Regions from separate parts of the Leifsonia sp. Y862 genome, predicted to be linked through region 2. Evidence: riboswitches for the same ligand, from Rfam matches in the RefSeq annotation. Region 2 holds a riboswitch; the other holds the start of a gene.

Region 1 (15,692 bases), on a different contig from region 2:
CAGGGCGCTTCGGCTTGAGATGATCGCTGACACGCCGCACGCTTATGCCGAAACGCTGGCCGATGCGCTTGGTCACGATGAGGCAGAGTGGCGGATGCGAGGTCGTCGGGGAACAGATGGCCGCGGCACCGCGCTCGCGGCCATCGACGAATCCGGGCGCTGGATCGGCGCTATGGGCGGCTACTCAACGGCGGTGACGGGCCCGATGCTAGTCGGCGTCTACGTCACTCCCGAGTTTCGCGGGCGGCACGCCGGCGTGACGGATGCTCTCCTCACCGGCATCGAGGACTGGGCGCGAACGGAAAGCGATCGGCTGACCCTGCATGTGCACGAAGACAATGTACGGGCCCGTACCGCGTATGAGCACAGGGGCTTCGTAGCGACCGGAGCGGTGATTCCGTACGTGCTGGATGCCACGCAGAGCGAGCTGGAAATGATCAAGCCGCTCTAGCGCTGCGCCTGAGCGGCACGGCACTTGCACGGCACGGCACGTGAACGGCACGGTACCTGAATGGCATGGCATATGAACGGCATCGCATGAATCACAGCGACTCCCGCCCTGACGAGGGTGCACGTGACGAGCAGTTGGCAGCAGGCATCCGCCAGAGACTGGACCGTGCCGTCGACGCGCTGACCCGTGCCGGCGCGCGCGATGAATGGCATGCCACCTTTGTCGCTCCGCGCAAGGTGTTGTTGTTCACCAAGGCTGCGGCGCTGGTGCCGAAAGGTCGTGTCTGGCGCCTTGGTGTCTTTCTGCTTGGGCATGACGGCACCCTGTTTGCAACGGGCGCAACGACCAGGGCGGTGGAGCCGGGCCGGGCCGGCTACCAGTCGAACTCGGCCGAGGAGCGTCGCGGCTATCGCGCGGCCGCGATGAGGGGACCGTTCAGGAAGGGAGAGACGGTCAACTTCGACACCGCAGAGATCGTTGTGGATGCCGACCACCTTCGTTCCTCGACGGGCCCGCTGTTTCTCGCGGACGGCCGCGCACTGGTGCGCTGGAACAGCGCGGCAGACGACTCGACGGCCATCGACTTTGACAGCTATCTCTCCGAACGCGTGAGCTTCCTGCTCGACCCGCCCGGCGGCGCCTGAGCGGGAGCCGCTGCTGACGCAGCCTCTGGGGCCCGCCACTCGACAGGCACGTTCCGCATCACCAGAACGCTGTCGAGTGCTGCTGACCCAGCAGGCAATGCGGAGAAGAACGTGGAATCGACGGTGACGGGGCGGCCGGCCTCCACGCGCCACTGTGTCGTCGCCAGTTGAAGCCCCTCGAGCGTGCGCCCGTCGCGGGACGGAGACCAACCGACGGCGCCATTCTGGAAGAAGGCTGAGGCATCCGCCAGGGTGTCGAAGAGTGAACTTGACCACCTGTCGGTGATCTCAACATCGGCCAGGACGCTCGTCTGGGCGGCGGTCATGGCGACCTGCACTCGGTTGTCTGTTTCGGAGCCGGTGAACCGCGCGTGCCTGTGCACGCCGGGAAAGAGTCGGCCGCCGGCGGCAACAGGCAGCCAGGATGCGCTGTGGCGCTCTGGGATGTAGACGCCGGCGTGAGTGCCGGATTCGTCGTCCCATTCGACGGCGATGCGATGCGCCGCGTTCTCGGCGCTCCACCCGATTTCGGGGCGGACCCATGTTGGGCGTACGGCACCTAGTCGGATCAGGCAGATTCCCGCAACAGCGCTTCCGTCGACGAGTTGCGGACGAAGGGAATCGGGCAGGAGCGACTGGGCGACGTCCGGATCGACGCGATAGTTGATGAGCAACCGACGCTCGATCGTGGCGGCAAGTTGGGGCGTGGGAACTCTCATGCGGGGGACTCGCTCTCTGTCTGGGGTGCGTTCTTACGGATGCCGCGCAGCACTATTTGTTCCGGGCAGACAGTGGAGAGGAAGTCGCCGACCGACAGGGCAAGCCGGTCGCCGACGAGGGAGTACAGGATACGGTTCGAGTCGCGACGCTCTGTCACCAGGCCGGCCGCCCTGAGCACGCCGAGGTGTCGGGAGATGGTGGGACCAGAACTGGGAAAGCGAGCCGCAATCTCGCCAGCGGCCATCTCGCCGTCCTTCAGATCCTGCAGGATCTGCCGCCGAGTGGGGTGGGCCAGTGCGGTGAATACGTCCGTCGAGGTGTCCTGCATGTTAGTAATTTAGCACTAGTGCTAAATTGCGCAAGAGGCAATTGTCATGGGGCTTCGGGGGTAGGTCGGTGAGCCAGCAGCGAAGGGGCTCAAGATCGTCGTGCCTACCGCGGGGCCCCGCTAGGCTCTGGCCATGGTTGCCACACCACTCCGAATTGTCTGTCTGCTCTTTCCGAACGTGACCCAACTCGACCTGACGGGTCCTGCCCAGGTGTTGGCGCGCATCCCTAATGCCGAGGTGCATCTCGTCTGGCACGATCTCGCCCCGGTCGCGACCGACTGCGGCTGGAGCATCGTGCCGACCACAACATTTGATGATGCGCCTCAAGCCGATGTGCTGTTCGTGCCGGGGGGAGACGGCGCATTCGAGTGCTTTGACGATGCCGTTGTGCTCGACTTCTTGCGGCGGCAGGCAGCAGGTGCCCAGTGGGTTACCTCGGTTTGTACCGGTTCGTTTGCTCTTGCGGCGGCGGGGCTTCTGGCGGGCAAACGGGCAACGAGTCATTGGGCATCGCTGCCGATGCTGAGCGAATTCGGCGCGATTCCGGTGCGGGAACGAGTCGTCGTAGACGGCAACCTCATGACCGGGGCTGGGGTCACATCCGGCATTGATTTTGCGTTCACGCTCGCCGGGCTCATCGCAGGCGAGGAGGAAGCACGGCGCATTCAACTCGCGCTGGAGTATGACCCTGCGCCCCCTTTCAACGCCGGATCTCCTGACGACGCAGACCCGTCCGTTGTCGACTCCTTCAGGGCAGCGGTTGCCAAGAAGCGGATGCCGCGCGTGGCAGCTGCGGTGGCCCGCCTCAACCAGATCAGTGGGCGCGAGACGTCGGCTGCACCGAAAAGAACGGATGACAGCGTGGTGACCCTCATCCGCTCGGCGCTGTTATCCGATCGGGCCGAGTATGCGTATGCGGCGACCGCGCCCGCGGATGCGCGAATTGTTTATCTTGCCGGTGCTTGTCCTCTGGGCAGTGATGGCAGCACCGCCGGTGTAGGTGACTATGCGGCGCAGGCACGAAAGGCCGTGGAGAACATGCTTATTGCGCTGGATGCGGCGGGCGCCGGAATCGACGATGTCATCAGCACCCGGGTGCTTGTCGCGTCTTCTCATCAGTCCGATCTGGGAACCGCCTGGAACGTGGTTCGTGCGGCGTTTGGCGACCATGACGTGCCGAGCACTCTGCTGGGTGTGACGGTTTTGGGTTACGACGATCAGCTCGTTGAGATTGAGTGTGTCGCGGTCGTCAGGGACTGAGCTGGAGCATTCGCGCTAGTCGAGAACGCTGATGCGGCGCGGGTCAGAACGGTGGCGGGTCGTTCTCGTCCGGCTGTTGGATAACGGAAACGGTTCCAGCGGATGGTTGGGGCTGCGGCGGTTGTGGCTGCGATGGCGGTGGTTGCCACGATGACTCGTGGCGGCCGTCGATGGGCAGAGTCATCCCCACATCGCGGTGGTCGGGCCTGGTGGTGTGCAGTGTGCCGGTCGGGGATCGCCAGGTGAGGATTCCGCCGGCGTTTTGGGTGACGGTCCAGGTGGTGGCGTGTTTCATCCGGTGGCAGCGTTTGCAGAGGCAGGCGAGGTTTTGGGGTGTGCTGAGTCCGGCTGGCCATTCTTTGGTGTGGTCAGCCTCGGTGTGGGTGGCGGGTCTGTCGCAGCCGGGGCTGCGGCAGGTTCCGTCGCGGATTTGCAGCCAGGTGCGGAGGTCTTTGCCGATCTTGTACTTGTGTTGATTCATCGACAGGTATTCGCCGGTGTCTGGGTCGGTGAGTACCCGGAGGAATGACGGCGCCCGCAGGGTGAGTTCTCTGGCGGTGTCGGGGTCTATGGGGCCGTAGCCCTGCAGGAATCCGGGTTCGTCGCTGTGGCCGAGGAGCGTCATCGCGGAAACGGTGACGATGACGGTGGGGCGGATACCCCAGTTCGGCGCGCCCTTCCTGGCCCGCAGCGTCATGCGACCGGTGGGAAGCGGTGCTGCGGCACCGGCCTTCTTCCCGGTGCGCGTGGACTTGCCGGTGCCCGCGGACTTGCCGGTGCGCGTCGAGCGTTCCTCCCACGGCACGATTTCCATGTCGTCGAGCACGACGCCCTCGAGTAGCAGGGCGGCGGCGACATCGGCGCGGAGTTGGGTGAGGGTGCGGGTTTCACCGTCGCCTTGTTCGGCGGCGGCCAGGTCGGTGAGACGGTCGAAGATGCCCTTCGCTTTCGGGGTGGGTAGGTAGGCGTGGAGCCAGGCCATGCCGTCGAGGTCGGGCTCGAACACGATGCGCCGCGTGGACCGGGCATCGACGGTGCGGGTCACGATGGACTCCGGGTGCAGGCGTTCCCGGGCCTGGATGACTTTCTTTCGGAATATGTGCACGGGTATGTGGGGTGCCAGGGGCAGCACGGCGAGTTCGAAGGCTGCTCTGACCGAGGCGGGCAGGGCGCCGACCTGATTGATGATCACCGCGGCATGCCTGTAGGAGATGGTGGTGCTTTCCAGCGCGGCGAGCGTGGCCGGCAGATCGTTGACGAGCGTCTGGCTTTCGGAGATGAGTTTCCCGGCGGAGATCTGCGACTCGTTCTCTTGCGCGGCAACGAGCGAGGTGAACACGGCGGCAATCCAGCTGTTGCGTTCCCCGTCGGACATCTTCGGGTTTTTGAGGACGAAATCGTCGGAGAGTTCCGACCAGGCGCGGGCGATCTCCACGTGTCGGGCGCGGCGCGCGAGGAGCAACGTGATTTCGGCGTTGTCCTGCGCGACGTCGTCAAGGTAAAGCTGGGTGCGATCGGCGTAGCCGGGCGGGAGCTCCTCGGCGGACGTCGGCAGCGTCGGGTAGAGATGGTCGTGCAGGAATTCCGGATCGTCGTATCCGTCGGCCTCGAAGGCTGTGAGCACCTCGGCGTCGGTCATGCCCTCGAGCGGGGTGCCGTGGGAGTAGTGCAACGACGCACGTTCGGCGAGGGTGAACCGTGAGAGATCGAGGCCAAGATCGACGTCGGTGTCGAGCTCGGTCCCTGTCTCGGTGGTGATGAACGTTGCCTGGTTCATAGGTCTAGTCAACACCCGACCACTGACATTCCTACCGGGGGCGAACCCGGCTCAACGGATGCGCGTCGCAGTCGATTTTTAGGGCGTCGGCTTGACGGTTTCGAGACGACGGCTCCTTTGTCGCTGTCTCCTCAACCAGCGGCTTGCTTGTTTGCTGCTGTCTCTCTCGCATCATGCGCACCCGCGACTATGCCTGGGCGATTGAGGCGGTGCCGCATCGCCTCACGCCGTCGCTAACCTTGATGGATGACCGCAACACTCGTAGCCCAGGGCCTCGCCGGCGGCTACGCCCACCGCACACTGTTCGAATCGCTCGACCTCACCGTCGCCCCCGGTGACGTGGTTGGGGTGGTCGGCGTCAATGGCGCCGGCAAGTCGACCCTGCTAAAGATCCTCGCGGGTGTCGAGCAGCCGCAAGCTGGCACGGTCACACTCTCACCAGCGGATGCCTTCGTCGGCTGGCTTCCCCAAGAGCACGAGCGGGTGGCGGGGGAGACCATCGCGGGATACATCGCCCGCCGCACCGGCTGCGCAGAGGCGACGCGCGAGATGGACGAGGCTGCTGCCGCACTCGGCGACCCGAATCCGGCGCCACGGCCAGACGGTCTTGACACAGCGGATGCCTATTCCCTCGCCCTCGACCGCTGGCTCGCGAGCGGGGCGGCCGACCTCGATGAACGGCTCCCCATCGTGCTCGCCGATCTCGGGCTGCGCCTGGACGCGAGCACAGCCGACAGCGCAACAATCGCAAGCGGTGCAACCAGCACTGCCGGGGTCTCAGAAGACACCCTGATGACCTCATTGTCTGGGGGACAGGCGGCGCGAGTGGGCTTGGCCGCGCTGCTGCTGTCCCGCTTCGACATCGTGCTGCTCGACGAGCCGACCAACGACCTCGACCTCGATGGCCTCGACAGGCTGGAGTCGTTCGTGCAGGGACTTCGCGGCGGAGTGGTGCTGGTCAGCCACGACCGCGAATTCCTGGCGCGCTGCGTCACCCGCGTGCTCGAACTCGACCTCGCCCAGGGCGCCAACCGGGTCTTCGGCGGCGGTTACGACGCCTACCTCGAGGAGCGCGAGACGGCCAGGCGCCACAAGCGTGAGAAGTATGACGAGTTCGCCGACAAGAAGGCAGACCTGGTCGGTCGTGCACGCACTCAGCGCGAATGGTCGAGCCAGGGTGTGCGAAACGCTATGAAGAAGGCGCCGGACAACGACAAGATCAGGCGCAAGGCATCCGCTGAATCAAGCGAGAAGCAGGCGCAGAAGGTGCGCCAGATGGAAAGCCGCATCGCCAGGCTCGACGAGGTGGAGGAGCCGCGCAAGGAATGGCAGCTCGAGTTCACCATCGGCGCAGCTCCGCGATCGAGCACGGTGGTGTCGACGCTCAGCAACGCGGAGTTCCGGCAGGGCGACTTCACCCTCGGACCCGTCTCGCTGCAGGTGAACGCTGGAGAGCGCATCGGCATCACAGGGCCGAACGGCGCCGGAAAGTCCACGCTGCTGCGCGCCCTGCTCGACCGGCAGGCGCCAGACAGCGGCACGGCGAGCCTCGGCACCAGCGTGCGCATCGGTGAGATCGACCAGGCCAGGTCGTTGCTCGCCGGTGAGCGTCCGCTCGCGCTGAGCTTTGAGGAACTCGTGCCAGACCTGGCCAGCGGAGAGGTGCGCACGCTGCTGGCCAAGTTCGGGCTGAAGGCCGACCACGTCAACCGTCCGGTCGATGAGCTCTCACCGGGCGAGCGAACCCGCGCCGGCCTCGCGCTGTTGCAGGCCCGCGGCATCAACCTGCTCGTACTCGACGAGCCCACCAACCACCTCGACCTGGCCGCCATCGAACAGCTGGAGCAGGCGCTCGAATCCTACGAGGGCACCCTGCTGCTCGTGACGCACGACAGACGGATGCTCGAAAACGTGCACACAGACCGGCACTGGCGGGTGGAGGCCGGTCAGGTCACCGAGCTGTAGGCGCCCTGACCCGCCGTCATCCGCTGCCATTCGCCGTGCGTTCAAGCGGAGTAATTGCGAAACGCCGTGTGAACGTGGCGTTTTCAGTCGGCGAGTTGCAAAATCTCCGCTTGGAGGGGAGCGCTTGGAGGGGAGGTTAGCGGCCCTGACGCTTCTTGAACGGCTTGGGCTGGCCCTTGACCGCCGGGGTGCGGCCCTTGCCCTTTGACGCCTTGGCCTTGCCACCTGCCGGGACCTTCGGCGGCTTGACCGGCTCCGGCGCCGAAGCGATCTCTTGCTTTGCCTCCGCGAGGAAGAGCGAGCCGACCTTCGTCAGCTTCGTGCCCTCGGCCGTACGCGTGAAGAGCGGATGCCCGACCTCGGTCTCGAGCTTCTCAATCGATGAGTACAGCGAGGCAAGCGGAATGTTCAGTCTGTCTGCGGCTCTTGGAAAGTGCAGCTCCTCGGCGACGGCGACGAATTGCCGCAGCAGGGTGATGTTCACGAGGGAGCCTTTCGTTCGAACCGCGCAGTTCGCGGCCCGCTTCTAGGTTACGCGTCCGCACCGCGTCCGCTGCACCCCACAGAACACAGTGGCAGGATGACCCCATGGTCGAGATATCGGATGAAGACTTCGAGAACCTGGTTGGTGATGTCTTCGACTCGCTGCCTGATGACATGGTGGGCGATCTCCAGAACGTGGGGATCGTGGTGGCCAATCAACCGCCGGGGGAGCGGCCGCGCCTGTTCGGACTGTACGTCGGGCATCCGCTGACGACACGGGGCATGTACGGGTTCGGCGAGCTGCCAGACCGCATCACCCTGTACAAGAACAACATGCAGGAGCACTGCAACACTCTCGACGAACTGCGTGCCCGCGTGCGGATCACCCTCGTGCACGAGATCGGTCACTACTACGGCCTCGACGACGCACGGCTGCACGAGCTCGGCTGGGCATAGCCGCCGCAGTGAGGAGTGAGATGGGGTTTCGCGGAGTTCACGGCGGTCCGCAGCGCTAGGCTCTCCAATCGCGAGGGGAGCGATGTGAACGATGTCGGTGTGACGGAAGTGGGCGCCAGGCCCGATTGGGTGGTGTTGACCGAGGCGCGCACGGCCCACGGCGCCCGGCCAGGGCCTCCGTGGCGGGTCTTCGTCGAGGTGGGCATCATCTCCGCCCTCGTGATCATCGCTGTCGCTGTTGCGGCGGTGTTCGCTGCGAGCCGCCTCGCAGAGGACGAAGCCGTCCGCGAAGCCTCACGCACAACCACTGTGCTGGCAGATGGAATAGTCCAGCCGGTCCTGACCGACGGACTGCTCACCGGTGATCCAGCGGCCATTGCCGCACTCGACACCGCTATCAGGAACTCTGTTTTCAGTGACTCCGATCTCAGCGAGTCGGTCGTGCGGGTCAAGCTGTGGGATGCGACAGGTCGCGTGCTGTACTCCGACGAGCCTCGGCTCATCGGATCAACCTTCACACTCGGGGATGAAGACCGTGAGGCACTTGAATCCAGCAGAACGGATGCGGAGGTCTCCGACGTGCAGGCCCCAGAGAACCGCTACGAGGCCGACTCCGGCAAGTTGCTTGAGGTCTACCGCGCGGTCGAGACGCCATCAGGTGAAGCCCTGCTGTTCGAGGTCTACTTTCGGTACGACACGGTCACCGCGCGTGGCTGGGATCTCTGGCGGAACTTCGCGGTCGTGACCGCGAGCATCCTGCTGCTTCTCGCACTACTGATTCCTGTGCTGGTGCGGCTGCTGAGGGTTCTCCGCGCCTCACAGGCGCACCGCGAGGCACTCCTTCAGCACGCACTCGACGCATCAGGGGACGAATGCCGTCGCATCGCCGGCGCTCTGCACGACGGTGTCGTTCAGGAACTTGCCGCCACCTCATATTCGATCGCCGGCTCGGCCCTGCGAGCGTCACAGCTGGGCGACTCCGCGCTGTCGTCCGACCTGCACCTCGCGGAGTCCACCGTGCGCGGTAGTATCGGCGGCCTCCGGTCGCTACTCGTGGACATTTACCCGCCGAGCCTCGCCGCCGATGGCCTTCCGGCGGCTCTCGATGATCTCGCCGCGAGCATCCGTGCCAGGGGCATCGTTGTGGTTGTCGACCTCGATGATTACCTCGACAGCGGAAAGCCGCTGGGTACCGAGCACGAGCGACTCATCTTCCGGGTCGCACAGGAGTGCCTCCGCAACGCCGCGAAGCACTCCGCGGCAACGCGGGTCTTCCTGCGCCTCACCCGCTCAGGCGGCGACGGCGTTGCGCTGGTCATCGAGGATGATGGCACGGGTTTCGACGCCGCGGCGAAGCTCGCACGCCCAGAGGACGGTCATTTTGGATTGCGAGTGCTCGCCGACGCGGTAGCGGATGCCGGTGGCCGGCTGGAGCTCCGCACCGCACCGGGTCACGGCACGACGTGGCGACTGACGGTGGCATCGACATGACGTCAGTGCTGATTGTCGACGACCACCCGCTGGTTCGGGCGGGGCTCGGCGTTCTCATCGGCGCGACCACGGACTTGAGCGTGGTCGCGGAGGCCTCTGGCGGCGCGCAGGCGGTGGAGCTGGCCGTTGAACACCATCCAGACGTGGTGCTGATGGATCTCTCAATGCCGCTCATGGACGGAGTCGAGGCAACCCGCAGACTCCTCGCTGCACGGCCGGGAACGCGGGTCGTGATTCTCACCAGCTTCCAGGACCGTGATCACGTCGAAGACGCCCTGCGTGCCGGCGCCATCGGTTACCAGCTGAAAGACGGAGAGCCCGCCATGCTGTTGGCCGCCATCCGCTCAGCTGCTCGGGGGGAGGCTCCGTTCGACCCGCGAGCGGCCCTGGCGTTGCTGCCCGCTCCGGCGCAGACCCAACGAGAGATCGTGAGCACACGGGAAGAGCAAGTGCTCCGGCTGATCACCCGCGGGCTGTCGAACAAGCAGATCGGCGTGGAGCTCGGAATCGCAGAGCGCACGGTCAAGGTGCACGTCGGTCACCTGTTCCGCCGCATCGGGGTAGGTGACCGCACGAGCGCGGCGATGTGGGCGAGGGACAACCTGCCCGATAAGCGCTCGGCGGGAGACACCGCCTAGCCAGCGTGCGATGGTACTAGTCCCATGGTCTGATTGCCGGCGATCCAGGCGTCGCTGAGAGTGGAGGTGGGCACTCACCGGGTGCCCGTCCAGAGCTGCTCACCTCAGCTCGTCCCCGCGCAGCCCACCCAGGAGGACCTCGTTATGTCCCGCACGCGTTCACTAATCAGCATCGGACGGGCGAGCATTCTCATCGCCGCCGTCGCGATCACTGGCTCGCTCGCCATCGCCGCTCCGGCATCCGCCTCAGGTAAAACCTCAACGGGCGGTGACTTCGGCGTGACTGTCAACGGCCAGTCATACAACCCCGCCGTGGGGAAGTCGGTCGACCTCAAAGACCTCGTGGCCAGCGGCACGATTGCTGTGCGCGGCCGCCACGTGGGCTTTGATATCAATCCGTCGACGTTGGGCGTCTACAACTACACGCTCACCGGTGCCCCTGACGCGCAGCGCATGGTCACCGCGCCCACCGTGATCTTCGCGTCGAAGGTGCCGACGTTGACTCCCGCACAGCTCTCCGGCGCGAGGATCGCCGAGCTCGAGATCAAGGACGACACGCTCACGGTGAAGTTCACCACCTCGCAGGGCAAGTTCAAGATCCAGGCGAAGGACGGTGCGCAGGGCGGCATCTTCCAGATGGAGACCGAATTCGCCGGACCGGTCGAGTTCACCCACACCCTCGGCGCCGGCCTGTTCTACTTCGTGAACAGCTTTACAGGGAAGATCAACTTCGGCTCTGGCGTCGACGCAGTGACCACGGCGCAAGACCCGGCGAACGCCCATCAGATGCTGCTCGGCAAGGACAGCCCGCAGGTGGCGACGAAAACGTTGCAGACCGGCACCGTCACCAAGTGGGTCGTGCAGCCCGGTGGTCGGCTGGGCGGCGTGCTCGGTGAGGACGCGATCGAGCTCTCACAGGGTGCAACGAACTGCACCAGCCAGTGCCAGGCGCAGAATCAGATCCGTGGTTCGGTCGAGGTGCCACCGAACCCGGTCGACCCCACGCCGATCGGACGCTGACCCGCAGTATCCGGCCACAGCGAGAATCGCCGACCTGTCACACAGGTCGGCGATTCTGGGTGACAGGTCTGCATACACGACGAGTTTCGGGTCGCGGGCTGCCGAGCCGCTAGGCTGTGATCGCACAGGGTTTTCGCGCACTCAGAGAACCGGTTGCACCCATAACTGAACAACTGGCCATCATGGTCGATGCGGGAGAATTCGACGTCGCAAGACGAGCGAACACCGAAGGAGCAATCCTCCCCGACAATCTCTCAGGTACGCGTACCGCATCGAATTGGCCACTCTGAAAAGTAGTTGCGGCACCAACGCGACTCGCCCACGGTGAAAGTCACGCCCCAGCAATGGGTGTGGCGAAGCTCTCAGGCCTGACGACAGAGGGGGAGTTCCCACCGGGTTCAATCGAACCCGCGACTCTCGCCATCCTCGCGGCTGGTGACGACCGGAGAACTCATGACCTCTGCATCAGAAAACCAGACCGACGAGCGGCTCTCGCCCCTGCACGACGCTCACGTCGCCGCCGGCGCCAGCTTCACTGACTTCGCCGGCTGGCAGATGCCGGTGCGCTACACCAGCGACCTCGCAGAGCACCACGCCGTGCGCAGCAATGCCGGCCTGTTCGACCTGTCGCACATGGCAGAGATCCTGGTCGACGGCCCCGACGCCCCAGCCTTCCTCGACTACGCGCTCGCCGGAAAGATCTCGGCCACCGTGTACGGCCAGGCGAAGTACAGCCTGCTCCTGAACGAGGCCGGCGGCATCATCGACGACCTCGTCGTCTACCGCCTCGGCGACACCACCTTCCTCGTCGTCGCCAACGCCGGTAACCGTTTCCCCGCCGCTGAAGCGCTCAGCGCCCGTGCAGACGGCTTCGACGTGACCGTCACCGACCAGAGCGACGACATCGCCCTCATCGCCGTGCAGGGTCCCGCCGCCCGCGCCATCCTCGAGGCAACGGCAGGCATCGCCGATCTCGGCATCCCGCTCGACGAACTCAAGTACTACTGGTCAACGGATGCCACCTTCGCCGGCCTCCCACTCCTGGTCGCCCGCACCGGCTACACCGGCGAAGACGGCTTTGAGCTCTACATCCAAGCGGATGCCGCCCGCGCCCTCTGGGACGCCATCGTCGTCGCCGGCGCAGATCACAACCTGGTCCCAGCAGGACTTGCCAGCCGCGACACCCTGCGCCTGGAAGCCGGAATGCCGCTGTACGGCCACGAACTCGGCCTGGACACCTTCCCCGCCCAGGCAGGACTCGGCCGCGTCGTCGCCCTGGCCAAGGAGAACGACTTCGTCGGGCGTGCCGCCAGCGAAGCCGGTCCGGCAGCGGACGCCCGCGTGCTGGTCGGCCTGGTCTCAGAGGGCAAGCGCGCCGGCCGCGCCGACTACCCGGTGTTCGCAGCGGCAGACGCAGCGGCATCCGCTGAGCCGGTGGGCATCGTCACCAGCGGCGCCCTCTCACCGACCCTCGGACACCCGGTCATGATGGCCTACGTCAGCCCTGACCTGGCCGACGTCGGCACCGAGCTGTTCGTCGACGTGCGCGGAACGCGCATCCCGGCATCCGTCACAAAGCTCCCGTTCTACAAGCGCCAGAAGTAACTCGCTCACTCCCCGCCAGCACACCCCACTACCTCAGAGGACACCATGACTGACACGACAGCACTCCAGTACACCGCAGAGCACGAGTGGCTCCGCATTGATGCAGAGGCGAAGACCGCGACCGTTGGAATCACCGCGTACGCCGCTGACAAGCTCGGAGACGTCGTCTTCGTCGAGCTGCCCGCCGTCGGATCCAGCGTCGCCAACGGCACGGTCGTCGGCGAGATCGAATCGACGAAGTCGGTCGGCGAACTCTTCGCACCGGTCAACGGCACCGTCGTCGAGATCAACGACGCGGTCGTGGCCAGCCCTGAGCTCGTCAACAGCGACCCGTTCGGCGAAGGCTGGCTCATCAAGGTCAGCTTCACCGAGCTGCCCACGCTGCTGAGCTTCGACGAGTACTCCGCCATCGTCGGCGAGTAGCGCACTCAGCCACCAGCACCCCTCCCCAAACCAGTTCTACACACCAGGAACGCGCAGGTTTAGTACACACATGTCTCAGGCTTTTGCAGGGCGTCACATCGGTACGGATGCCGCAGCCCAATCACACATGCTCGCCTCACTCGGCTATGACTCTGTCGATGCGCTGGTCGAAGCAGCTATTCCGGCGTCGATCCACGTTGACCAGTTCCGCGTCGACGGCGACAGCACGCTGCCGCCCGCCGCGACTGAGCGTGAGGCCATCACCGAGCTGCGGGAGCTGGCAAACCGCAACACGGTGAAGCGCAGCATGATCGGACTCGGCTACTACGACACGATCACGCCAGCTGTGATCAAGCGCAACGTGCTCGAGAACCCGAGCTGGTACACGGCATACACGCCGTACCAGCCCGAGATCTCGCAGGGCCGCCTCGAGGCACTGATCAACTTCCAGACCATGGTCACCGACCTCACTGGCCTCGCCACCGCCAACGCCTCGATGCTCGACGAGGGCACCGCCGTCGTTGAGGGCATGATGCTGGCCCGTCGAGCGTCCAAGCTCACGTCGCCGCGGTTCATCGTCGACGCAGACGCACTGCCGCAGACCAAGGCGCTGCTCGTCAACCGCGCAGCGGCCGTCGGCATCGAGCTCGTCGAGCTCGATCTCGCCGCGCTGGGTGAGTCAGTCGAAGCCGCTCTCGGCGACCACTTCGGCATCTTCGTGCAGTACCCGGGCGCATCCGGTCGTGTCTGGAACCCGCAGGCACTCATCGCGGCGACCCAGGCACAGGGCGGCCTCGCTGTCGTCGCGGCCGACCTGCTCGCGCTCACCCTCATCGCCTCACCTGGCGACCTCGGAGCGGATGTCGCGGTCGGCACCAGCCAGCGCTTCGGCGTTCCCATGGGCTTCGGTGGCCCGCACGCCGGCTACATGGCCGTGCGCAAGGGACTGGAGCGTCAGCTGCCAGGCCGCCTCGTCGGCGTGAGCGTCGACGCCGCAGGCCACCCGGCATACCGACTGTCCCTGCAGGTGCGCGAGCAGCACATCCGCCGCGACAAGGCCACCTCGAACATCTGTACAGCCCAGGTGCTGCTCGCCGTGATGGCCGGCATGTACGCGGTCTACCACGGGCCGGCTGGCCTGAAGGCGATCGCAACCCAGGTGCACGAGAGCGCGAGCGAACTCGTGGCCGCACTCAGCGCATCCGGTGTGAGCGTCGAGAGTGACACCTACTTCGACACGGTTCGCGTGTCTGTTCCCGGTCGCGCGGCAGAGATCGTCTCCCGCGCAGCGGTCGACGGCGTCAACCTCTACCTCGTCGACGGCGACACCGTCGGCATCTCGGTGGACGAGACGACGACGCGCTCAGACCTCACCCGCGTCATCGGCGCATTCGGCGGGCGCAACGCCTTCGGCGCCGTTGACTTCGACGCCCTCGAGGGCGCGGCAGCCACGAGCGCAGCGACCAGCATTCCCACGAGCCTGGCGCGCACCAGCGAGTACCTCACGCACGCCGTGTTCAACACGCACCGCTCAGAGACCAGCATGATGCGCTACCTCAAGCGCCTCGCCGACTACGACTACGCACTCGACCGCGGCATGATCCCGCTGGGCTCCTGCACCATGAAGCTGAACGCTGCCACCGAGATGGAAGCCGTCACCTGGCCTGAGTTCGGCGGCATCCACCCGTTCGCGCCCAAGGACGACGTGGCCGGCTACCTCGAACTGGTCAGCCAGCTCGAAACCTGGCTGACGGATGTCACGGGCTACGCATCCGTCTCGCTGCAGCCGAACGCCGGCAGCCAGGGCGAACTCGCCGGGCTCCTCGCCATCCGCGGCTACCACCTGTCGCAGGGCAACACGCACCGCACGGTGTGCCTGATCCCGTCGAGCGCGCACGGCACGAACGCGGCCTCAGCTGTGCTCGCCGGCATGCGCGTCGTCGTTGTCGCCTGCGATGACCTCGGCAACGTCGACCTCGACGACCTCAAGGCCAAGATCGCAGAGCACGCAGAGAACCTCGCAGCGCTCATGATCACCTACCCCTCGACCCACGGCGTGTACGAGCACGAGGTGCCTGCCATTACGCAGGCCGTGCACGATGCCGGTGGCCAGGTCTACGTTGACGGCGCAAACCTCAACGCGCTGCTCGGATTCGCCCGCTTCGGCGACTTCGGCGGCGACGTGTCGCACCTCAACCTGCACAAGACGTTCTGCATCCCGCACGGCGGTGGCGGCCCAGGCGTCGGCCCGGTCGCAGCGAAGGCGCACCTCGCTCCCTTCCTGCCCGGCCACCCGCTCGCGCAGTCGAGCGAGCACTACCTGCTGGGCGCAGACCAGACCGCGAGCACCGTCGAACACGCGGGTGGTCCGGTGTCGGCCGCGCCATACGGCAGCCCGAGCATCCTGCCGATCTCGTGGGCCTACGTGCG
Region 2 (15,692 bases):
TCGACATGCTGCGTCGCAGGGGAAACTAACGCCCGCGCGTCATCCCGTTTTCGCCTGCGCGTCTCCGCGCTTCTACCCGCACCTCGCACCTCGCACCTCGCACCTCTTATATCAACGCACTTCCCACGCAATCTGAGTGATCGAACAAAGGAGTTTGTCCCGATGAACAAGAGACTAATCACAGCAATGGTCGGCATCACGGCCGTCGCCGCAGCGCTCACCGGCTGCTCGGCGGAAGCGTCCGGCGCCGCTGGCGGAGACGGCGACAAGCCGTACATCGCCATCGTGTCGAAGGGCTTCCAGCACCAGTTCTGGCAGGCCGTCAAGCAGGGCGCAGAGCAGGCCGCCGAAGAATTCGACGTCACCATCACGTTTGAGGGCCCCGACACCGAAGCGGATGTCGACCAGCAGATCCAGATGCTGCAGACTGCTCTCGACAAGCAGCCGGCCGCCATCGGATTCGCCGCCCTCGACAGCCAGGCCGCCGGCCCCCTGCTGCAGCAGGCCAAGGACTCCGGCATCCCCGTCGTTGCCTTCGACTCCGGTGTCGACAGTGACATCCCCGTGACCACGGCATCGACCGACAACAAGGCCGCAGCCGGCGAGGCCGCCAAGCAGATGGCCGACCTCATCGGCCACGAGGGCAAGGTTGCGCTCGTCGTCCACGACCAGACTTCGGTCACCGGTGTTGACCGCCGCGATGGCTTCGTCGAGTACATGGAGAAGAACGAGCCGAAGATCGAGATCGTCGACGTGCAGTACGGCGCCGGCGACCAGGCCAAGTCCGCTGACCTCGCGAAGGCGATCATCGCCGCAAACCCCGACCTCAAGGGCATCTACGGCTCGAACGAGGGCTCGGCCATCGGCGTCGTGCAGGCCGTCAAGGAACTCGACCTCTCCGGCAAGCTCACCATCGTCGGCTTCGACTCCGGCAAGGCCCAGATCGACGCGATCAACGACGGCCTGATGGCCGGCGCGATCACGCAGAACCCGGTCGGCATCGGCTACGAGACCGTCAAGGCTGCCGTTGCAGCAATCAACGGCGAGAAGGTCGCAAAGACGATCGACACCGGCTTCTACTGGTACGACAAGACGAACATCGACAGCGACAAGATCAAGGCTGTCATCTACGAGTAACGCCTGAGACTCGCTCGCTGAGGGGTCACCACGCACGACGAAGCGCCGAGGTCAACATGACCTCGGCGCTTCGTCGTGCCCCGCACAGGTGCTCAGTGCACGTGCTCGAAAGCCCGCCGCTGCTGGTCGGTGTGGGCCCGAGAGCGGTAGCTCGACGGGGACTCGCCAACGTGTCGCTTGAATGCGGTGCTGAAGGCACTCTCGGACGAGTAGCCCAGCTCGAGTGCGAGCGAACCGATTCGTGTATCCGCAGATCGCAGTTCTCGCTGGGCGAGGAGCATTCGCCAACTGATGAGGTACGACAGCGGCGGGGTGCCTGCGGCGTGACGGAACCGTTCTGCGAAGCTGGATCGAGACATGGATGCGGCACGGGCCAAATCCTCCAAGCTCCATCCCTTGGCCGGTTGCTCGTGGATCAGTGCCAGTGCGGGCCCAAGCCGCGTGTCGGAGAGCACCCTGAGCCATCCGGCCGGCATGTTCGAGTCGCTCATGAAGCCGCGAACCACATCGAGCACGAGTAGTTGGCCGTACTGGCGGATCGCGAAGTCAGAGCCAATGCGGTTGGCGGTCATCTCCTCGAACAGCCGTTGAATGTGTCCGCGAAGTTGAGGCCCGACGGCACTCGAACGACCGATGTGCAGGACAGGGGGCAAAGCCTGGAGTAGGAGCTCTCGGCCAGTTGGGTTCAAGTCCACCCGTCCGCCGATGAGGACATCCGCGCCGTCAGCGTTCGCCTCATCAGGCGAGATCACGGACCCCGCCGATGGCGGCTCAACGCGAACCGGTGTCTCGTCGCCGGTTCCACCCTCCAATGCCAGCCAGGATCGCCCGTTCAGAACCGCCACATCACCTGATGCCAGCTTGATGGGTTTGTCCAGGCCATCGGTGCTCAGCCAGGCATGCCCGTGGACGACGGCGATGAACTTGAGGTCATCGTTGATGCTGCTGTCCGTCTGCCAGCGCCCGCGTACTACCGAGCCGCCGGACACGACGCTTGTGACCTCGATGAGATCCAGGATTTCCGACAACCGATCTGTGGACATGCACTGGACTATAGAGCAAGAAAACAGGACTCCTCGTTATTCACAATCCACGCCCGTGTCATCAGGCTGGACACGGCCCGAAAAGACCGGCCTCCGACACAACCACTCACCGCCATGGCACGCGCCCCGGCACAGAAGGAATACCCATGAATGACACAATGATCGCCCTCGTCACCGGTGGCAACAAAGGCATTGGTCGCGAGATCGCCGCCAAGCTCGCCGAGCTCGGTCACACCGTAGTAATCGGCGCACGCAGCCTCGAACGGGGCGAAGCAACAGCTGCCGAGCTGCGCGCTGGCGGCGGCAACGTCACCGCGGTAGCTCTCGACGTCACAGATCCGACTTCGGCGGCAGCCGCAGCTGCCGAGGTCCAGGCTCAGTTCGGCCGCCTCGACGCGCTGATCAACAACGCTGGTGTCAGCCACATGCCCGGCGCCGACTTCGCTGGTCAATTGCCACGATCCGCTGACGTCGATCACGTCCGCTATGTGTTCGAGACGAACGTTTTCGGCGTCATCACCGTCACGAGTGCTTTCCTGCCGTTGCTCCGCCGTTCGTCCGCACCTCGCATCGTGAACGTCTCAAGCAGCGCGGGCTCGCTCGCATCGATCTCCGACTTCGCCAATACAGACCCGATCGGCCTTGGATACGTCGCCTCGAAGACTGCGCTGACCGCCGTCACCATGATGTACGCCCGCGACCTCGTCGGAGACCATATCCTCGTGAACGCGGTCTGCCCTGGCTTCGTTGCAACCGACCTGAACAATTTCCACGGCGTCCGCACTCCTGCGGAGGGCGCGGCATCAGCGGTGCGCATGGCGACGATCGCGGCAGACGGACCCACCGGAACCTTCACCGACGACTACGGCCCCGTGGCCTGGTAGCGGATCCGCAGAAGCGCCGAGGTCGACCTGACCTCGGCGATTCTGCGCGTTCGAAAGCTGCTCGCTATGACGATGCTGTGGCCGCGTCACGCAGCCACTGCTCGACGCCGGAGATGTGCACGGTCGTGAGCGCCTGGGCCAGCCCGGCATCCCCGCGTTCGAGAGCGTCGACTATGGCCTTGTGCTCGTCGAGGGTGCGTTCGACGGAGTGCTCCTGGGTGAGGCCGCGCCAGATGCGCGCGCGCACGGTGTTGCTCGACAGCGAATCGATGAGACTCGACAGGTACGAGTTGCCCGACGTCGCCACGATGGCGCCGTGGAACTCCAGGTCGTGTGCCACGAGGCCCTCGACGCTCGTCTTCTCGTTGACCGACTCAATCTGGGTGCGGAGGTCGCGCACGACATCCGCTGTTATGTGTGTGGCCGCGAGTGCGACGGCAGCCGGTTCCAGAATGCGGCGAACGGCAAACAGCTCCAGGATGGACGAGTCGTCATGCAGGTCGACCACGAATGACATGGCCTCAAGCAGCAGGCGAGGTTCGAGGCTGGTGACGTAGGTGCCGTCGCCGCGTCGCACGTCGAGCACCCGAATCACCTCGAGCGCCTTCACCGCTTCACGCAATGAGCTGCGGCTCAGCCCGAGCCCCTCGCTGAGTTCTTTCTCCGGGGGCAGCCGGTCGCCTGGCGAGAGTTCGCCGGAGAGAATCATGTCTTTGATCTTCAGGATCGCTTCGTCGGTGACCGCCATGCAAAGATCCTACCTTTGCGGGCGACCCCGCTGATTGAGGAGCCGCGCCCTCCCCGCTGATTGAGGAGCGAGCGCCAGCGAGTGTCTCGAAATCGAGCTACGCGCATCGAACGCAGCTATGCGGCAGCTGCAACACCCGCACAGCTGCGTTCGACCCGCGCTGCGACTGCGTGGGTGCGCCGACGGCCCACCAAGGGGTCTCGAGACGGCCTGGCGGCCTCCTCGACCGGCGGAGACTGTCCCGAAATCGAGCTACGCCAAGCGGATGCCGTGGGTTGCGGCTAGCGGATCTGCTCCTGCTTCGACTTGACCGGGATCAAGAGGGCGAGGCCCACGGCGATCACCAGGACGATGCCGAGGATGCCCCAGTACTGCGCGCCGCCGAACGTGACGAACAGGGCGAACGCCGTCGGCGCCAGGAAGGTGGCAGCCTTGCCCGTTGTGGCGTAGAGGCCGAAGACCTCGCCCTCCCGGCCGGAAGGGATGACACGGGCCAGGAACGAGCGGCTGGCGGACTGCGCGGGTCCGACGAAGAGGCAGAGTGCAAGACCGAAGGTCCAGAAGACAATCTGGCCTCCGTCGTGCAGGAGGAACACGGCAGATCCGCAGACGATCAAGCCGATCAGCGACGCGACGATGACGGGCTTCGGCCCGATCTTGTCGTCGAGCAACCCGATCGACACGGTGGCGACACCGGCGACCACGTTCGCGGCGATGGCGAAGATGATGACCTCACCGGCTGTGAACCCGAAGGTGCCAGCGGCCAGGATTCCCCCGAAGGAGAAGACGCCTACCAATCCGTCACGGAACACCGCGCTGGCAATGAGGAAGAAGACCGTCTGCCGACTGGTCTTCCAGAGCGCTGCAATGTCGCGGCCCAGCCGAGCATACGAGGCGAAGAATCCCACCTTGTCACGGGCAACCTTGGCCGGCGCGTGGTATTCCGGCACGGCGAGCAGCACTGGGAGGGCGAACAACCCGAACCAGACGGCCGCGATGAGCATCGAGACGCGTACCGCCATGCCGTTCTCGTTGGTGACGCCGAACAGGCCGACCTCAGGGTTGATGAAGCCGAAGTACACGATCAGCAGCAGCACGATGCCGCCGAAGTAGCCCATCGACCAACCGAATCCGCTCACCTTGCCGATGGAGCGCGGGGTGGAGACGTTCACGAGCATGGCGTTGTAGTTGACCGACGCGAACTCGAAGAAGACGGTACCGACGGCGAGCAGCAGCAGCCCCAGCCACAGGTAGGAGGGGGAGGGCTCGACGAAGAACATCAGCGCGGTGACGGCAACGACGACGTACGTGTTGATGGCCAGCCAGAACTTGCGACGCCCGGAAACATCGGAACGCTGCCCGGTGATGGGCGCGAGGAGCGCAACGATCAGGCCAGCGGCCGCGAGCGTCCAGCCGAGCTGGCTGGAGACGAACGCCTCTCCGCCGAAGGATTCGCCGGTGAGGTAGACCGTGAAGACGAACGTGGTGACGACCGCGTTGAAGGCCGCTCCGCCCCAGTCCCACAAGCTCCAGGAGAGCACTCTGCCCTTGCGCGCTTTCTGGGCGGCGACCGACTCGACCTGGGCGTTATCCACGCCGATCGTCGCGGCGGCTCCGTCTGGCCTGGTCAGGTGCGACGGCGGAAAGTTGCGGGGCGAATTCGTGGGCTCCGGCTTGGAGTGCTCGTTCATGAGTTCAGGCTACTGGCGAGCGGTGAACAATTGGGGAAGGTGACCCGAACGGGGACCCCTCCCGTGGCCCCGGCCTTACCGGCCTCACCGGCCGCAGTGGAGGGAACTCAGGTATGGTTTTGACAACCCACAATTTCACACGCCAGTCATCCGCTGCGGGAGAGTTCTGCCGGCAGTTTTCGGCAGGCGCCGTAGGAGCAAATCCTCCCCAGGAATCTCTCAGGCCCCTGTACCGCTGCGGTAGGCACCTCTGAAAAGTGGCCAGGCTTCCACCATCTGCCTGACCCACCGACGGTGCAAGCGTCAGCCCAGCCAGGGTCGGCGCGGAAACTCTCAGGTCCGATACAGAGCGGGGAGGACTCAACGATTGCCCGCGCCCTGCGCGGCCTGACCATCGGAGTTCCTCGTGACCCCATCCCGCTTCCGCTCCCTCTTCGTCTCGAGCAGCTCATGGCTGTAGGAGTTTTCGACCTCTTCTCCGTCGGAATCGGACCCTCGAGTTCGCACACCGTCGGGCCGATGCGGGCAGCCGCCGTGTTCGCCGCCGAGTTGGCCGAGCGCGGTCTCGCCGAGAGGGCAGTAGGACTTCGCGTTGACCTGTACGGTTCCCTGGCCGCAACCGGCCGTGGGCACGGCACCATGACGGCCGTGATGCTCGGCCTCGAAGGTCGCCATCCAGAGCTGATCCTGCCGGAAGAGGTCGAAGCCAGCCTGGTCAGGATCGCGGCCGACGGCGCGCTCGTGCTCGCCGGCATCCGCTCACTGCCGTATGCCGAAAGCGACATGGTGCTGCATCCGCTCACCGTGCTGGCTCGCCATACGAACGGCATGAAATTTGAGGTGACGGATGCCGCTGGCGCTGTTGTGCACGCGGCCACCTTCTTCTCCGTCGGTGGCGGGTTCATCGTGCGCGAGGGGGAGGAGCAGACCAAGGCCGAGCAACTGGCTGCGTCGAAGCAGGACCTCCCGCTGCCCTTCCGGACCGCGGCCGAGCTGCTCGCGCACTGCCGGGAGCAGGAGCTGAACTTCAGCGGTGTCATGCTGCAGAACGAACTCGCCAGCCGCACTGAGCCCGAGGTGACGGCCGGGCTGCTGCACATCCGCGACGTGATGGAGGAGTGTAAGAACTCCAGCATCGCGCGCACCGGAACGCTGCCAGGCGGGCTGAATGTGCGCCGCCGCGCGCCGGCCTGGTACCAGCGTCTGCTCGTCGAAGACCCGAACCGCGACCCGAAGTTCTGGCAGGAATGGGTGAACCTCGTGGCGCTCGCCGTGAATGAGGAGAACGCAACGGGCGGCAGGGTGGTCACCGCGCCCACCAACGGAGCAGCCGGCATCATTCCCGCGGTCATGTTCTATGCCACGCACTATGCGCCCGGCATGGATACCGCCAGCCAGGAGGTGAAGGACGCCGCCGTCGTGCGCTTCCTGCTCGCCGCCGGTGCCGTCGGAGTCCTTTATAAGGAGCAGGCGTCGATCTCAGGGGCGGAAGTCGGCTGCCAGGGCGAGGTGGGGTCTGCGTCGTCGATGGCCGCCGCCGGCCTGGCCGAGGTGCTCGGCGGCACGCCAGAGCAGGTGGAGAACGCGGCCGAGATTGCGATGGAGCACAACTTGGGCCTCACCTGCGATCCCATCGGAGGCCTCGTGCAGATCCCGTGCATCGAGCGCAACGCGATCGCGGCCGGGAAGGCCATCAACGCCGCGAAGATGGCGCTCTGGGGAGACGGAACGCACCGGGTGTCACTCGACGAGGTGATCGTGACCATGCGGGAGACCGGCAAGGACATGAGCTCGAAGTACAAGGAGACCGCGCTCGGCGGCCTCGCCGTCAACGTGGTGGAGTGCTAGCTAGCTGGCGTAGGACTCGCGGTTGGAAAGCACCTCATCCATGTGCGTCTCCGCCCACGATTTGAGTCCGCGGATCATCTGGTGCAACGACAGTCCAAGATCTGTCAGTTCGTAGGTGACCGTGACGGGAACCGTCGGTGTCGCGGTGCGGCTGACTAATCCGTCGCGCTCCAGCGACCGGAGCGTCTGGGTGAGCATCTTCGGGCTGACTCCGGCCAGCGTGCGGGACAACTCCGAATAGCGCATCGGCCCGGCCTCGCCGATGCAGTCGGGGCCGCTTCCGAGCGCGGTGAGTATCAGCGTGACCCATTTGTCGGAGATCCGGTCCAGCAGCTTCTGGCTCGGGCAGACGGCCAGGAAGGCGTCGTAGTTCGTCTTGTTCTGCGCCTTTTGTGCGGCGGCGGTCATGGTTGCCATCGATGGTTCCTTCCACCCGCGGGTAACTAACGCACCTGAAAGTGCCTACTTCCCGACGGGAAGTTACTTCCTCATACTGGGGCAAGGAGCCATTCGGCACCAGCCCCATTCCACGGAAAGGCAAAAACTTGACCACGCTTTCAACCACACTTCCCGGCGGCACCTGGTCTCTCGGCGACCTGACGGTCTCGCGTTTCGGATACGGCGCTATGCAGCTCGCCGGCCCCTGGGTCATGGGCCCGCCCGCTGACATCGATGGAGCACTCGCCGTGCTCCGTGAGGCCGTAGAACTCGGAATCACACACATCGACACGAGCGACGCCTACGGGCCGCGCATTACCAACCAGCTCATCCGCGAAGCGCTGCACCCGTACCCCGAATCCCTTCACATTGTGACCAAGGTCGGTGCGAACCGCGACGAGCAGGGCGGCTGGCCTGCGGCCCGTCGACCCGAAGACCTGCGCCGTGCTGTGCATGAGAACCTCGAAGCACTCGGCCTCGAAACGCTCGACCTCGTCAACCTCCGGCTCGGCAACGCTGAGGGGCCAGAGGCTGGTTCGATCGCCGAGTCGTTCGAAGCGCTCGTCGAGCTGCAGGAGGAGGGCCTGATCCGGCATCTCGGCGTGAGCAACGCGACGGCTGAGCAGGTGGCAGAGGCCATGGCGATCGGGCCGATCGTGTGCGTGCAGAACATGTACAACCTCGCCCACCGCCATGATGACGAGCTGATCGACATGCTCGCGGGCGAGGGCGTTGCCTACGTGCCCTTCTTCCCGCTCGGTGGCTTCAGCCCACTGCAGTCCGAAGCGCTCTCAGCCGTGGCGTCGCGATTGGGCACGACGCCGATGTCGGTCGCCCTGGCGTGGCTGCTGCAGCGGTCACCAAACATCCTGCTGATTCCCGGAACATCGTCGGTCACGCACCTGCGCGAGAACATCGCTGGCGCAGGGATTACGCTCTCGGCAGACGACGTCGCCGAGTTGGACACAATCGGCCGCTAGCCGATCGGACGGACGTCCGGGGCCTCGCCTTCGTGTGATGACGAGGCCCAAATGTGGCGCTTAGACCGCGCTGGCGCGGCGCCGGCGCACGAGGACTCCGGCGAGCCCTGCGATGAGGAGAATGAGCGCTCCGAGCCCTGCCGCACCGCCGTCGAAACCGGTGGATGCCAGTTTCGGGTCGACTGACGCCGGCGTGACCCTGGGTGTGACGGTCGGCGTTGGGGTGCTCGTGGGCGGCGTGACTACTGCGACGGCGGTCCACTGGGCGTAGAGGACAACGTCGCCGGTCACGGTGCCCGCGAAGTTCCACTTCGTGCCGCCGGTCGCGGCCGTGTACCAACCGTTGAGGGTGAACCCTGTGCGAGTCGGCGCGCCAGGCGCGGCGATCGTCGTGCCGTAGTCGGTGGTGACGGATGCGACGGCGCTGCCGCCCTGCGCGTCGAAGCTGATCACATGGCGGTCGAGGGTCCACGTGGCATACAGGGTGAGGTCGCGGGTCAGGACCGTCGTCGGCGTCATGGCGGTGGTGCGCGCGGCATCCGTTGACCAGCTGAACCCGTAGTGCAGGGGCGCGGCCAGCGTCGGAAGGGTGAGCTGGGCCGCGGCAAGCGTGCTGGCATATACGCGCAGCGGAGGGACGGCCGCTGGCGTAGCGCCGGAGCCGCCCGTGGTGTCGAAGGTGAGCTCAAAGCTGTTGGAGTCGATGTTGCCCGTCAAGCCGATGGAGCCGGTGTTGACGATCGCACCGGTATTGGTGATCGTCCCTGCCCCGCCGATCGCGCCATTGTTCACGATGGTGCCGGAGTTTTGCACGGTGGTGCCTGCCGGAATGCTCAGGGTGCTGCCGGGCGTGATTGTCAGGGTTCCGTTGTTCGAGAGCGAACCGAATGCAGCTGTGCTGTCGCCGCCGCCGATCAGGAACGAGCCGGGAGCGGATGACGCGGAGACCGTGACCTGCGCGCCGCTTCCGATGGTCAATGCGCCGCCGTCGGCAAGGTGTCCGCCACCGATGGCTGTGCCTTCCATGCCGCCGTTGGCCGTCACCACGCCGCCGGTGATGGCGGTGGTTCCGCCCGTGCCGGCCCAGCCGCCGCCGATTCCGGAGCCGTACGTGCCTGCCTGCGCTGTGATGGTGCCGCCGGTGATGGTGGTGGTTCCGCCGGTGGGTCCGCCGTTGCCACCGCCGATTCCCGCGCCCAGATCTCCGCCCGATGCGGTGATGGTGCCTCCGCTGATCGTGGTCGTTCCGCCGCTACCGCCGTAGCCGCCGCCGATTCCGGCCGCCGAGTCACCGCCCTGCGCCGTGACAGTTCCCCCGCTGATCGTGGTCGTTCCGCCGGCTCCGAGGAAGCCGCCGCCGATTCCGGCGCCGCCGGTGAGGCCAGAGGAGTCAGATGTTCCGCGGGTGGTGACGGTTCCCCCGTTGATGGTGATGGTTCCGCCGGCTACTCCGGCATCGCCACCAATCCCGGCGGCGAACTCGCCGCCGGTGGCGTCGAGCGAACCGCCGGTTCCGCTGTCGCCGATGACCAACTCTGTACCCGCGGGCACCCCGACCCCGGCCAGGTAAAGCGCGCCGGCTGCCGACAGCTCCTGCCCGTTCAGGTCGAGCGTCACCGGGTGTCCGGCGACCACTTTCAGGGCGGGGCCCGTTGACGGAACGTCAATGTCATCGCCGAGGGTCACCGTTCCACCCGCGGCGAATGCCGCGATCAGGCCAGCGGCATCGGTGACCGTGGTGGCAGCCGATGCAGCCTGCGCAGGGGCAGCGGTGAAACCGAACGCGAGCAGTGCTGCGGTGACGGTAAGAGTTGCCGCTGTCCGTCCGACTGGTGTGTGCTGGAAACGGGCAGGCGTGGCGCGTGCTGCGGCAAACATCGTTGAAGTCCCCTTATGTAGGTATGTAGGCACAGGCTAGCGGCGCTGCGCAGCGCGGCGCGGGCTAGAGCTGGCCCCAATTATGGGGAGAACGAGGCGCAGAAACGAGGCGAAGGAACGCGGCGCGGAAACCCGGCGCGGAAAGCCGCCGAAGCAGAGTCAGGACGGGAGCCCGGGCACCCACTCGAGCATGTCGGGGAAGCTGGCGTAGTACAGCTGGCCGTCGTGATGCACGAAGCCACCGTCGACGTAGTTCGGATCGGTGTCCGGCTCATTGAAGTAGCCAGAGAATGACGCGTCGTCGCTGACATATCCGGTGTCGAGGAGCGACGCCCTGAAGGTGTCCCACTCGGCGTCAGACATGGCGAGCTGCCCGAAGACGACCATCACGTCTCCCATGTTGCCCCAGAGGCAGACCATGCCGCCGTCGTCGAGGATGAACTGCAGGTCGGTGCTCCACCACTGCGTGAACTCCTTCGGCGTCAGGCCGGATGCCGCGAAATCGTCGTACGCGGCCGGCTCGAGCGCGGTGTCGCAGGTGGGCGCCGCAGCCCCGGTGGGCACGGGTGTGCCAGGGCCCAAGAACACAGGGGTATTGGCAGGGGCTGGCGACGGAGCCGTGGCACTCGACGTTGGAGGGACGTCGGGCGTCGCACCGCACGCGCTGAGCGTGAGCGCGGTGGCGGTAACGAGAAGGAGCGTGGTCAGAATGCCTCGAGATCGCTGCATGTGCACAGCATAGGGACGATCGCTGGCCCCCGTACCAGGAACCGGCAGAAAACACCTCTGACCGGCATTCGCTCAAAGTTGAGCCATTCACACTCAACTTTCAGTTGGCCGTCTTGACAACAAAATCTCCGCGATGGAATACTTGAGCCAGCAGCGCTCAAGTCTTGAAGCGCCGCACAAGTTTGAAATACAGCACCACAACCGAAAGCAATGAAGGAGACGCACATATGTCACGTGCAGTAGGTATCGACCTCGGAACCACCAACTCGGTGGTTGCCGTTCTTGAGGGTGGAGAACCCACCGTCATCGCGAACGCCGAAGGCCTTCGCACCACCCCGTCTGTCGTCGCATTCACCAAGGACGGCGAGGTGCTCGTTGGCGAGACCGCCAAGCGTCAGAACGTCACCAACGTCGACCGCACCATCTCCTCCGTGAAGCGCCACATGGGCACCGACTGGACCGTCGCCATCGACGACAAGAAGTACACCCCGCAGGAGATCTCGGCACGTATCCTCGCCAAGCTGAAGCGCGACGCTGAGCAGTACCTCGGCGACAAGGTGACGGATGCCGTCATCACCGTTCCCGCTTACTTCAACGACGCTGAGCGCCAGGCCACCAAGGAAGCCGGTGAGATCGCGGGCCTCAACGTTCTGCGCATCATCAACGAGCCGACCGCTGCAGCCCTCGCATACGGCCTCGACAAGGGCAAGGAAGACGAGCTCATCCTGGTCTTCGACCTCGGTGGTGGAACGTTCGACGTCTCCCTCCTCGAAGTGGGCAAGGACGACGACTTCTCGACCATCCAGGTTCGCGCCACCTCCGGTGACAACCGCCTCGGTGGAGACGACTGGGACCAGCGCATCGTTGACTACCTGATCAAGAAGTTCAAGGAAACCACCGGCGTTGACGTCTCGAACGACAAGATCGCCAAGCAGCGTTTGAAGGAAGCCGCGGAGCAGGCCAAGAAGGAACTCTCCAGCAGCATGTCGACCAGCATCCAGCTGCCGTACCTGTCGCTCACCGAGAACGGCCCCGCCAACCTCGACGAGACGCTCACGCGCGCACAGTTCGAGCAGATGACCCAGGACCTGCTCGACCGCACCAAGAAGCCGTTCCAGGACGTCATCCGTGAAGCCGGCATCAAGGTCGGCGACATCTCACACGTCGTTCTCGTTGGTGGATCGACCCGTATGCCCGCCGTCTCAGAGCTCGTGAAGCAGGAGACCGGTGGACAGGACCCCAACAAGGGCGTCAACCCTGACGAGGTCGTCGCCGTCGGCGCCGCACTCCAGGCCGGCGTGCTGAAGGGCGAGCGCAAGGACGTTCTGCTCATCGACGTCACCCCGCTGTCTCTCGGTATCGAGACCAAGGGCGGCATCATGACCAAGCTCATCGAGCGCAACACGGCCATCCCGACCAAGCGCAGCGAGACGTTCACCACAGCGGATGACAACCAGCCGTCCGTGGCGATCCAGGTGTTCCAGGGTGAGCGCGAATTCACGCGTGACAACAAGAACCTCGGCACCTTCGAGCTGACCGGTATCGCACCGGCTCCGCGCGGCATCCCGCAGATCGAGGTCACCTTCGACCTCGACGCCAACGGCATCGTGCACGTGTCCGCCAAGGACAAGGGCACCGGCAAGGAGCAGTCGATGACCATCACCGGCGGCACCGCGCTGGCGAAGGAAGACATCGAGCGCATGGTTCGCGAGGGTGAAGAGAACGCTGCAGAAGACAAGCGTCGCCGTGAGGCCGCTGAAGTTCGGAACGGCGCCGAGCAGCTCGCGTACTCGATCGACAAGCTCATCAAGGACAACGACGACAAGCTGCCCGCAGACGTCAAGTCTGAGGTCCAGGCTGATGTCGACTCGCTCAAGTCGGCGCTCGCCGGTGACGACGATGACGCAGTCAAGACCGCGTTCGACAAGCTGAACGAGAGCCAGGGCAAGCTCGGCGAAGCGATCTACGCTGCCAGCCAGGCTGAGGGCGCTTCGGCTCCCGCCGGCGATGCAGGCGAGCAGCCGACATCCGCTTCCTCCGACGAGGACGTGGTTGACGCCGAAGTTGTTGAAGACGAAGACGAAGCGAAGAAGTAATGACTGACAACAGCCATGAGCACGAGCACGAGCCCGTGAACGAGCCCGTGGATGAGTCGTTGGCCGAAGGGGCGCCAGAGTCTGGCGCCCCCGAGGCGACGGCCGACGGGATCGAAGAAGACGAGTTGACGGTTCAGGACATCCTGGACGCGGCGAACATCGAGGCTGCAGATCCCTCGAACGAGCACCTTGCCGACCTCAAGCGCATCACGGCTGAGTACGCCAACTACCGCAAGCGCACCGAAGCTAACCGTGAGGTTGAGCGGGAGCGCATTGTAGGCGACGTCGTGAAGGTACTGCTGCCGGTACTCGATGACCTGCACCGCGCTGAGAAGCACGGTGACCTCGAGGGCGATTCGGCATTCGCCACCATCGCCGCGAAGTTGCGCAGCAGCGTCGAGAAGCTCGGACTCACCTCGTTCGGTGAAGTGGGGGAGCCATTCGACCCCACCATCCACGAGGCGATCTTCCAGCTGCCAGGCGCTGACGTAAGCACTGAGACCGTAGCGGATGTCGCTGAGACGGGTTACCGCCTCGGTTCCACTCTGCTTCGCGCGGCCAAGGTCGTGGTCCAGGTGCCGAGCGATGGCTAGCCAGGACTGGTTCGACAAAGACTTCTACAAGGTTCTTGGGGTCTCGAAAGACGTCACCCCGGCCGAGTTGAAGAAGGTCTACCGCAAGCTCGCGCGTAAGTATCACCCGGACTCCAATTCGGGAGATGCGACAGCCGAAGCGAAGTTCAAGGAGATCAGCGAGGCGCACTCCGTGCTCTCCGATCCAGAACAGCGCAAGGAATACGACGCGGTTCGCGCCATGGGCAGTGGAGCACGCTTCACTGCCCCTGGTGGCGGTGGCGGCCAGCAGGGCGGTTTCGACGATGTCTTCGGCGGAATGTTCGGCGGCGGCACCGGCGGGCGACAGAGCTATTCGTTCCAGCAGGGTGGTTTTGACGACATCCTCGGTGGCATGTTCGGCGGCGGCAACCCCGGCTACGGAAACGCCAGCGGCGGATTCCGTGGCTATGGCGGGCCGAGTCGCGGACGCGACGTTGTGGCATCCGCAACGGTTGATTTCATCACGGCGACCAAGGGTGACACCATCACCCTGCAGACGCAGGATGGTCACCCGCTCAAGGTGAAGATTCCGGCTGGCGTTGCCGACGGTCAGAAGATCAAGCTGCGTGGCAAGGGCCAGCCGAGTCCGGATGGCGGCGAGAACGGAGACCTCATCTTGACCGTCAATGTGCGCAAGCATCCCGTGTTCGAACGTGACGGGCTGAACCTTCGGGTGGCCGTTCCCGTGACGTTCGCTGAGGCTGCACTCGGCGCAACCATCGAAGTGCCCACCCTCGGCGGGGACCCCGTGAAGTTGCGGGTTGCTCCCGGCACGCCGAGCGGTCGGGTGCTGCGGGTCAAGGGCCGCGGTGTCAGTTCTGCAAAGGGCACCGGAGATCTCCTCGCGGTGGTTCAGGTTGCCGTGCCATCACACCTGTCGAAGGAGGCAGAGGAGAAACTCGCTGCCTTCGTCGAGGCTCTGCCGAAGGAGAATCCTCGAGAGGATCTCCTGGCGAGGGCCAGAGGCTGACGTGGACGAGAATTCGCCGGTATTCGTGATTTCGACGGCGGCCGAACTGGCCGGGATGCATCCGCAGACCCTGCGCCAGTACGACCGGATCGGGCTGGTGAGCCCAGGCCGCACGCTCGGTAAGTCGCGCCGATACTCCATGCGCGATGTCGCGAAACTGCGCGAGATCGCCCAGTTGAGTGGCGAGGGCGTGAGTCTGGAAGGCATCCGGCGGATTCTCAACCTGGAAGACGAAGTGAACGGTCTGCGGGCCAGGGTGGGTGAGCTCGAATCGGCATTGGCCGACGAACTGCTCAACCGCCCTGGTCGGCGCGTGTTCGCGGCGGGCTCAGCGGGCGACGTCATCTCGATGCGGGCCGGCACGCGCACGCGGCGGTCGAACGCCGTGGCGATCTGGCGCCCGCTCGACCACAGGTAGCATCTGCGAACTCGCTCCTCTTTCGTTGATTGAGGAGCGCCCGAGGAACGAGGCCGCCTCTCGAAATCGAGCCACGCGGGTCGAACGCAGCCGCGCTGTAGTTACAACACCCGCAAAGCTGCGTTGGACCCGCGCAGCGGGTGCTTCGGGTGTCGAGGCACGCTCGGGGCATCAGCAACGGCGCCCGGCTCGGGTACCGTTGCGTAAGTGACAGAATT

The links. A riboswitch is a leader RNA that binds a small molecule or an ion and turns the genes downstream of it on or off. The one in region 2 is predicted to bind glycine.
Region 1: linked by a shared signal. The riboswitch ahead of gcvT (glycine cleavage system aminomethyltransferase GcvT) and the one ahead of AC25Z0_RS16335 (L-serine ammonia-lyase) in region 2 are both predicted to bind glycine.

Annotation. Positions count from the first base shown of each region.
Region 1 is NZ_JBYHFR010000001.1:359,449-375,140, forward strand. It holds gene AC25Z0_RS01685 (GNAT family N-acetyltransferase) at 1-451, shown strand, start outside; gene AC25Z0_RS01690 (hypothetical protein) at 538-1,095, shown strand; gene AC25Z0_RS01695 (DUF2071 domain-containing protein) at 1,044-1,814, opposite strand; gene AC25Z0_RS01700 (metalloregulator ArsR/SmtB family transcription factor) at 1,811-2,143, opposite strand; partial or broken gene AC25Z0_RS01705 (DJ-1/PfpI family protein) at 2,277-2,759, shown strand; gene AC25Z0_RS01710 (RidA family protein) at 2,958-3,404, shown strand; gene AC25Z0_RS01715 (HNH endonuclease signature motif containing protein) at 3,448-5,181, opposite strand; gene AC25Z0_RS01720 (ABC-F family ATP-binding cassette domain-containing protein) at 5,428-7,146, shown strand; gene AC25Z0_RS01725 (LysR family transcriptional regulator) at 7,283-7,630, opposite strand; gene AC25Z0_RS01730 (metallopeptidase family protein) at 7,735-8,085, shown strand; gene AC25Z0_RS01735 (sensor histidine kinase) at 8,170-9,576, shown strand; gene AC25Z0_RS01740 (response regulator) at 9,573-10,214, shown strand; gene AC25Z0_RS01745 (hypothetical protein) at 10,359-11,234, shown strand; glycine riboswitch at 11,417-11,514, shown strand; glycine riboswitch at 11,515-11,622, shown strand; gene gcvT (glycine cleavage system aminomethyltransferase GcvT) at 11,688-12,839, shown strand; gene gcvH (glycine cleavage system protein GcvH) at 12,885-13,262, shown strand; gene gcvP (aminomethyl-transferring glycine dehydrogenase) at 13,333-15,692, shown strand, end outside.
Region 2 is NZ_JBYHFR010000003.1:426,692-442,383, forward strand. It holds gene AC25Z0_RS16305 (ABC transporter permease) at 1-29, shown strand, start outside; gene AC25Z0_RS16310 (substrate-binding domain-containing protein) at 163-1,137, shown strand; gene AC25Z0_RS16315 (AraC family transcriptional regulator) at 1,230-2,180, opposite strand; gene AC25Z0_RS16320 (SDR family oxidoreductase) at 2,327-3,064, shown strand; gene AC25Z0_RS16325 (FadR/GntR family transcriptional regulator) at 3,129-3,812, opposite strand; gene AC25Z0_RS16330 (MFS transporter) at 4,094-5,503, opposite strand; glycine riboswitch at 5,650-5,748, shown strand; gene AC25Z0_RS16335 (L-serine ammonia-lyase) at 5,954-7,351, shown strand; gene AC25Z0_RS16340 (winged helix-turn-helix transcriptional regulator) at 7,352-7,768, opposite strand; gene AC25Z0_RS16345 (aldo/keto reductase family oxidoreductase) at 7,897-8,769, shown strand; gene AC25Z0_RS16350 (InlB B-repeat-containing protein) at 8,830-10,647, opposite strand; gene AC25Z0_RS16355 (hypothetical protein) at 10,807-11,376, opposite strand; gene dnaK (molecular chaperone DnaK) at 11,604-13,472, shown strand; gene AC25Z0_RS16365 (nucleotide exchange factor GrpE) at 13,472-14,065, shown strand; gene AC25Z0_RS16370 (DnaJ C-terminal domain-containing protein) at 14,058-15,056, shown strand; gene AC25Z0_RS16375 (heat shock protein transcriptional repressor HspR) at 15,058-15,474, shown strand; gene AC25Z0_RS16380 (class I SAM-dependent methyltransferase) at 15,682-15,692, shown strand, end outside.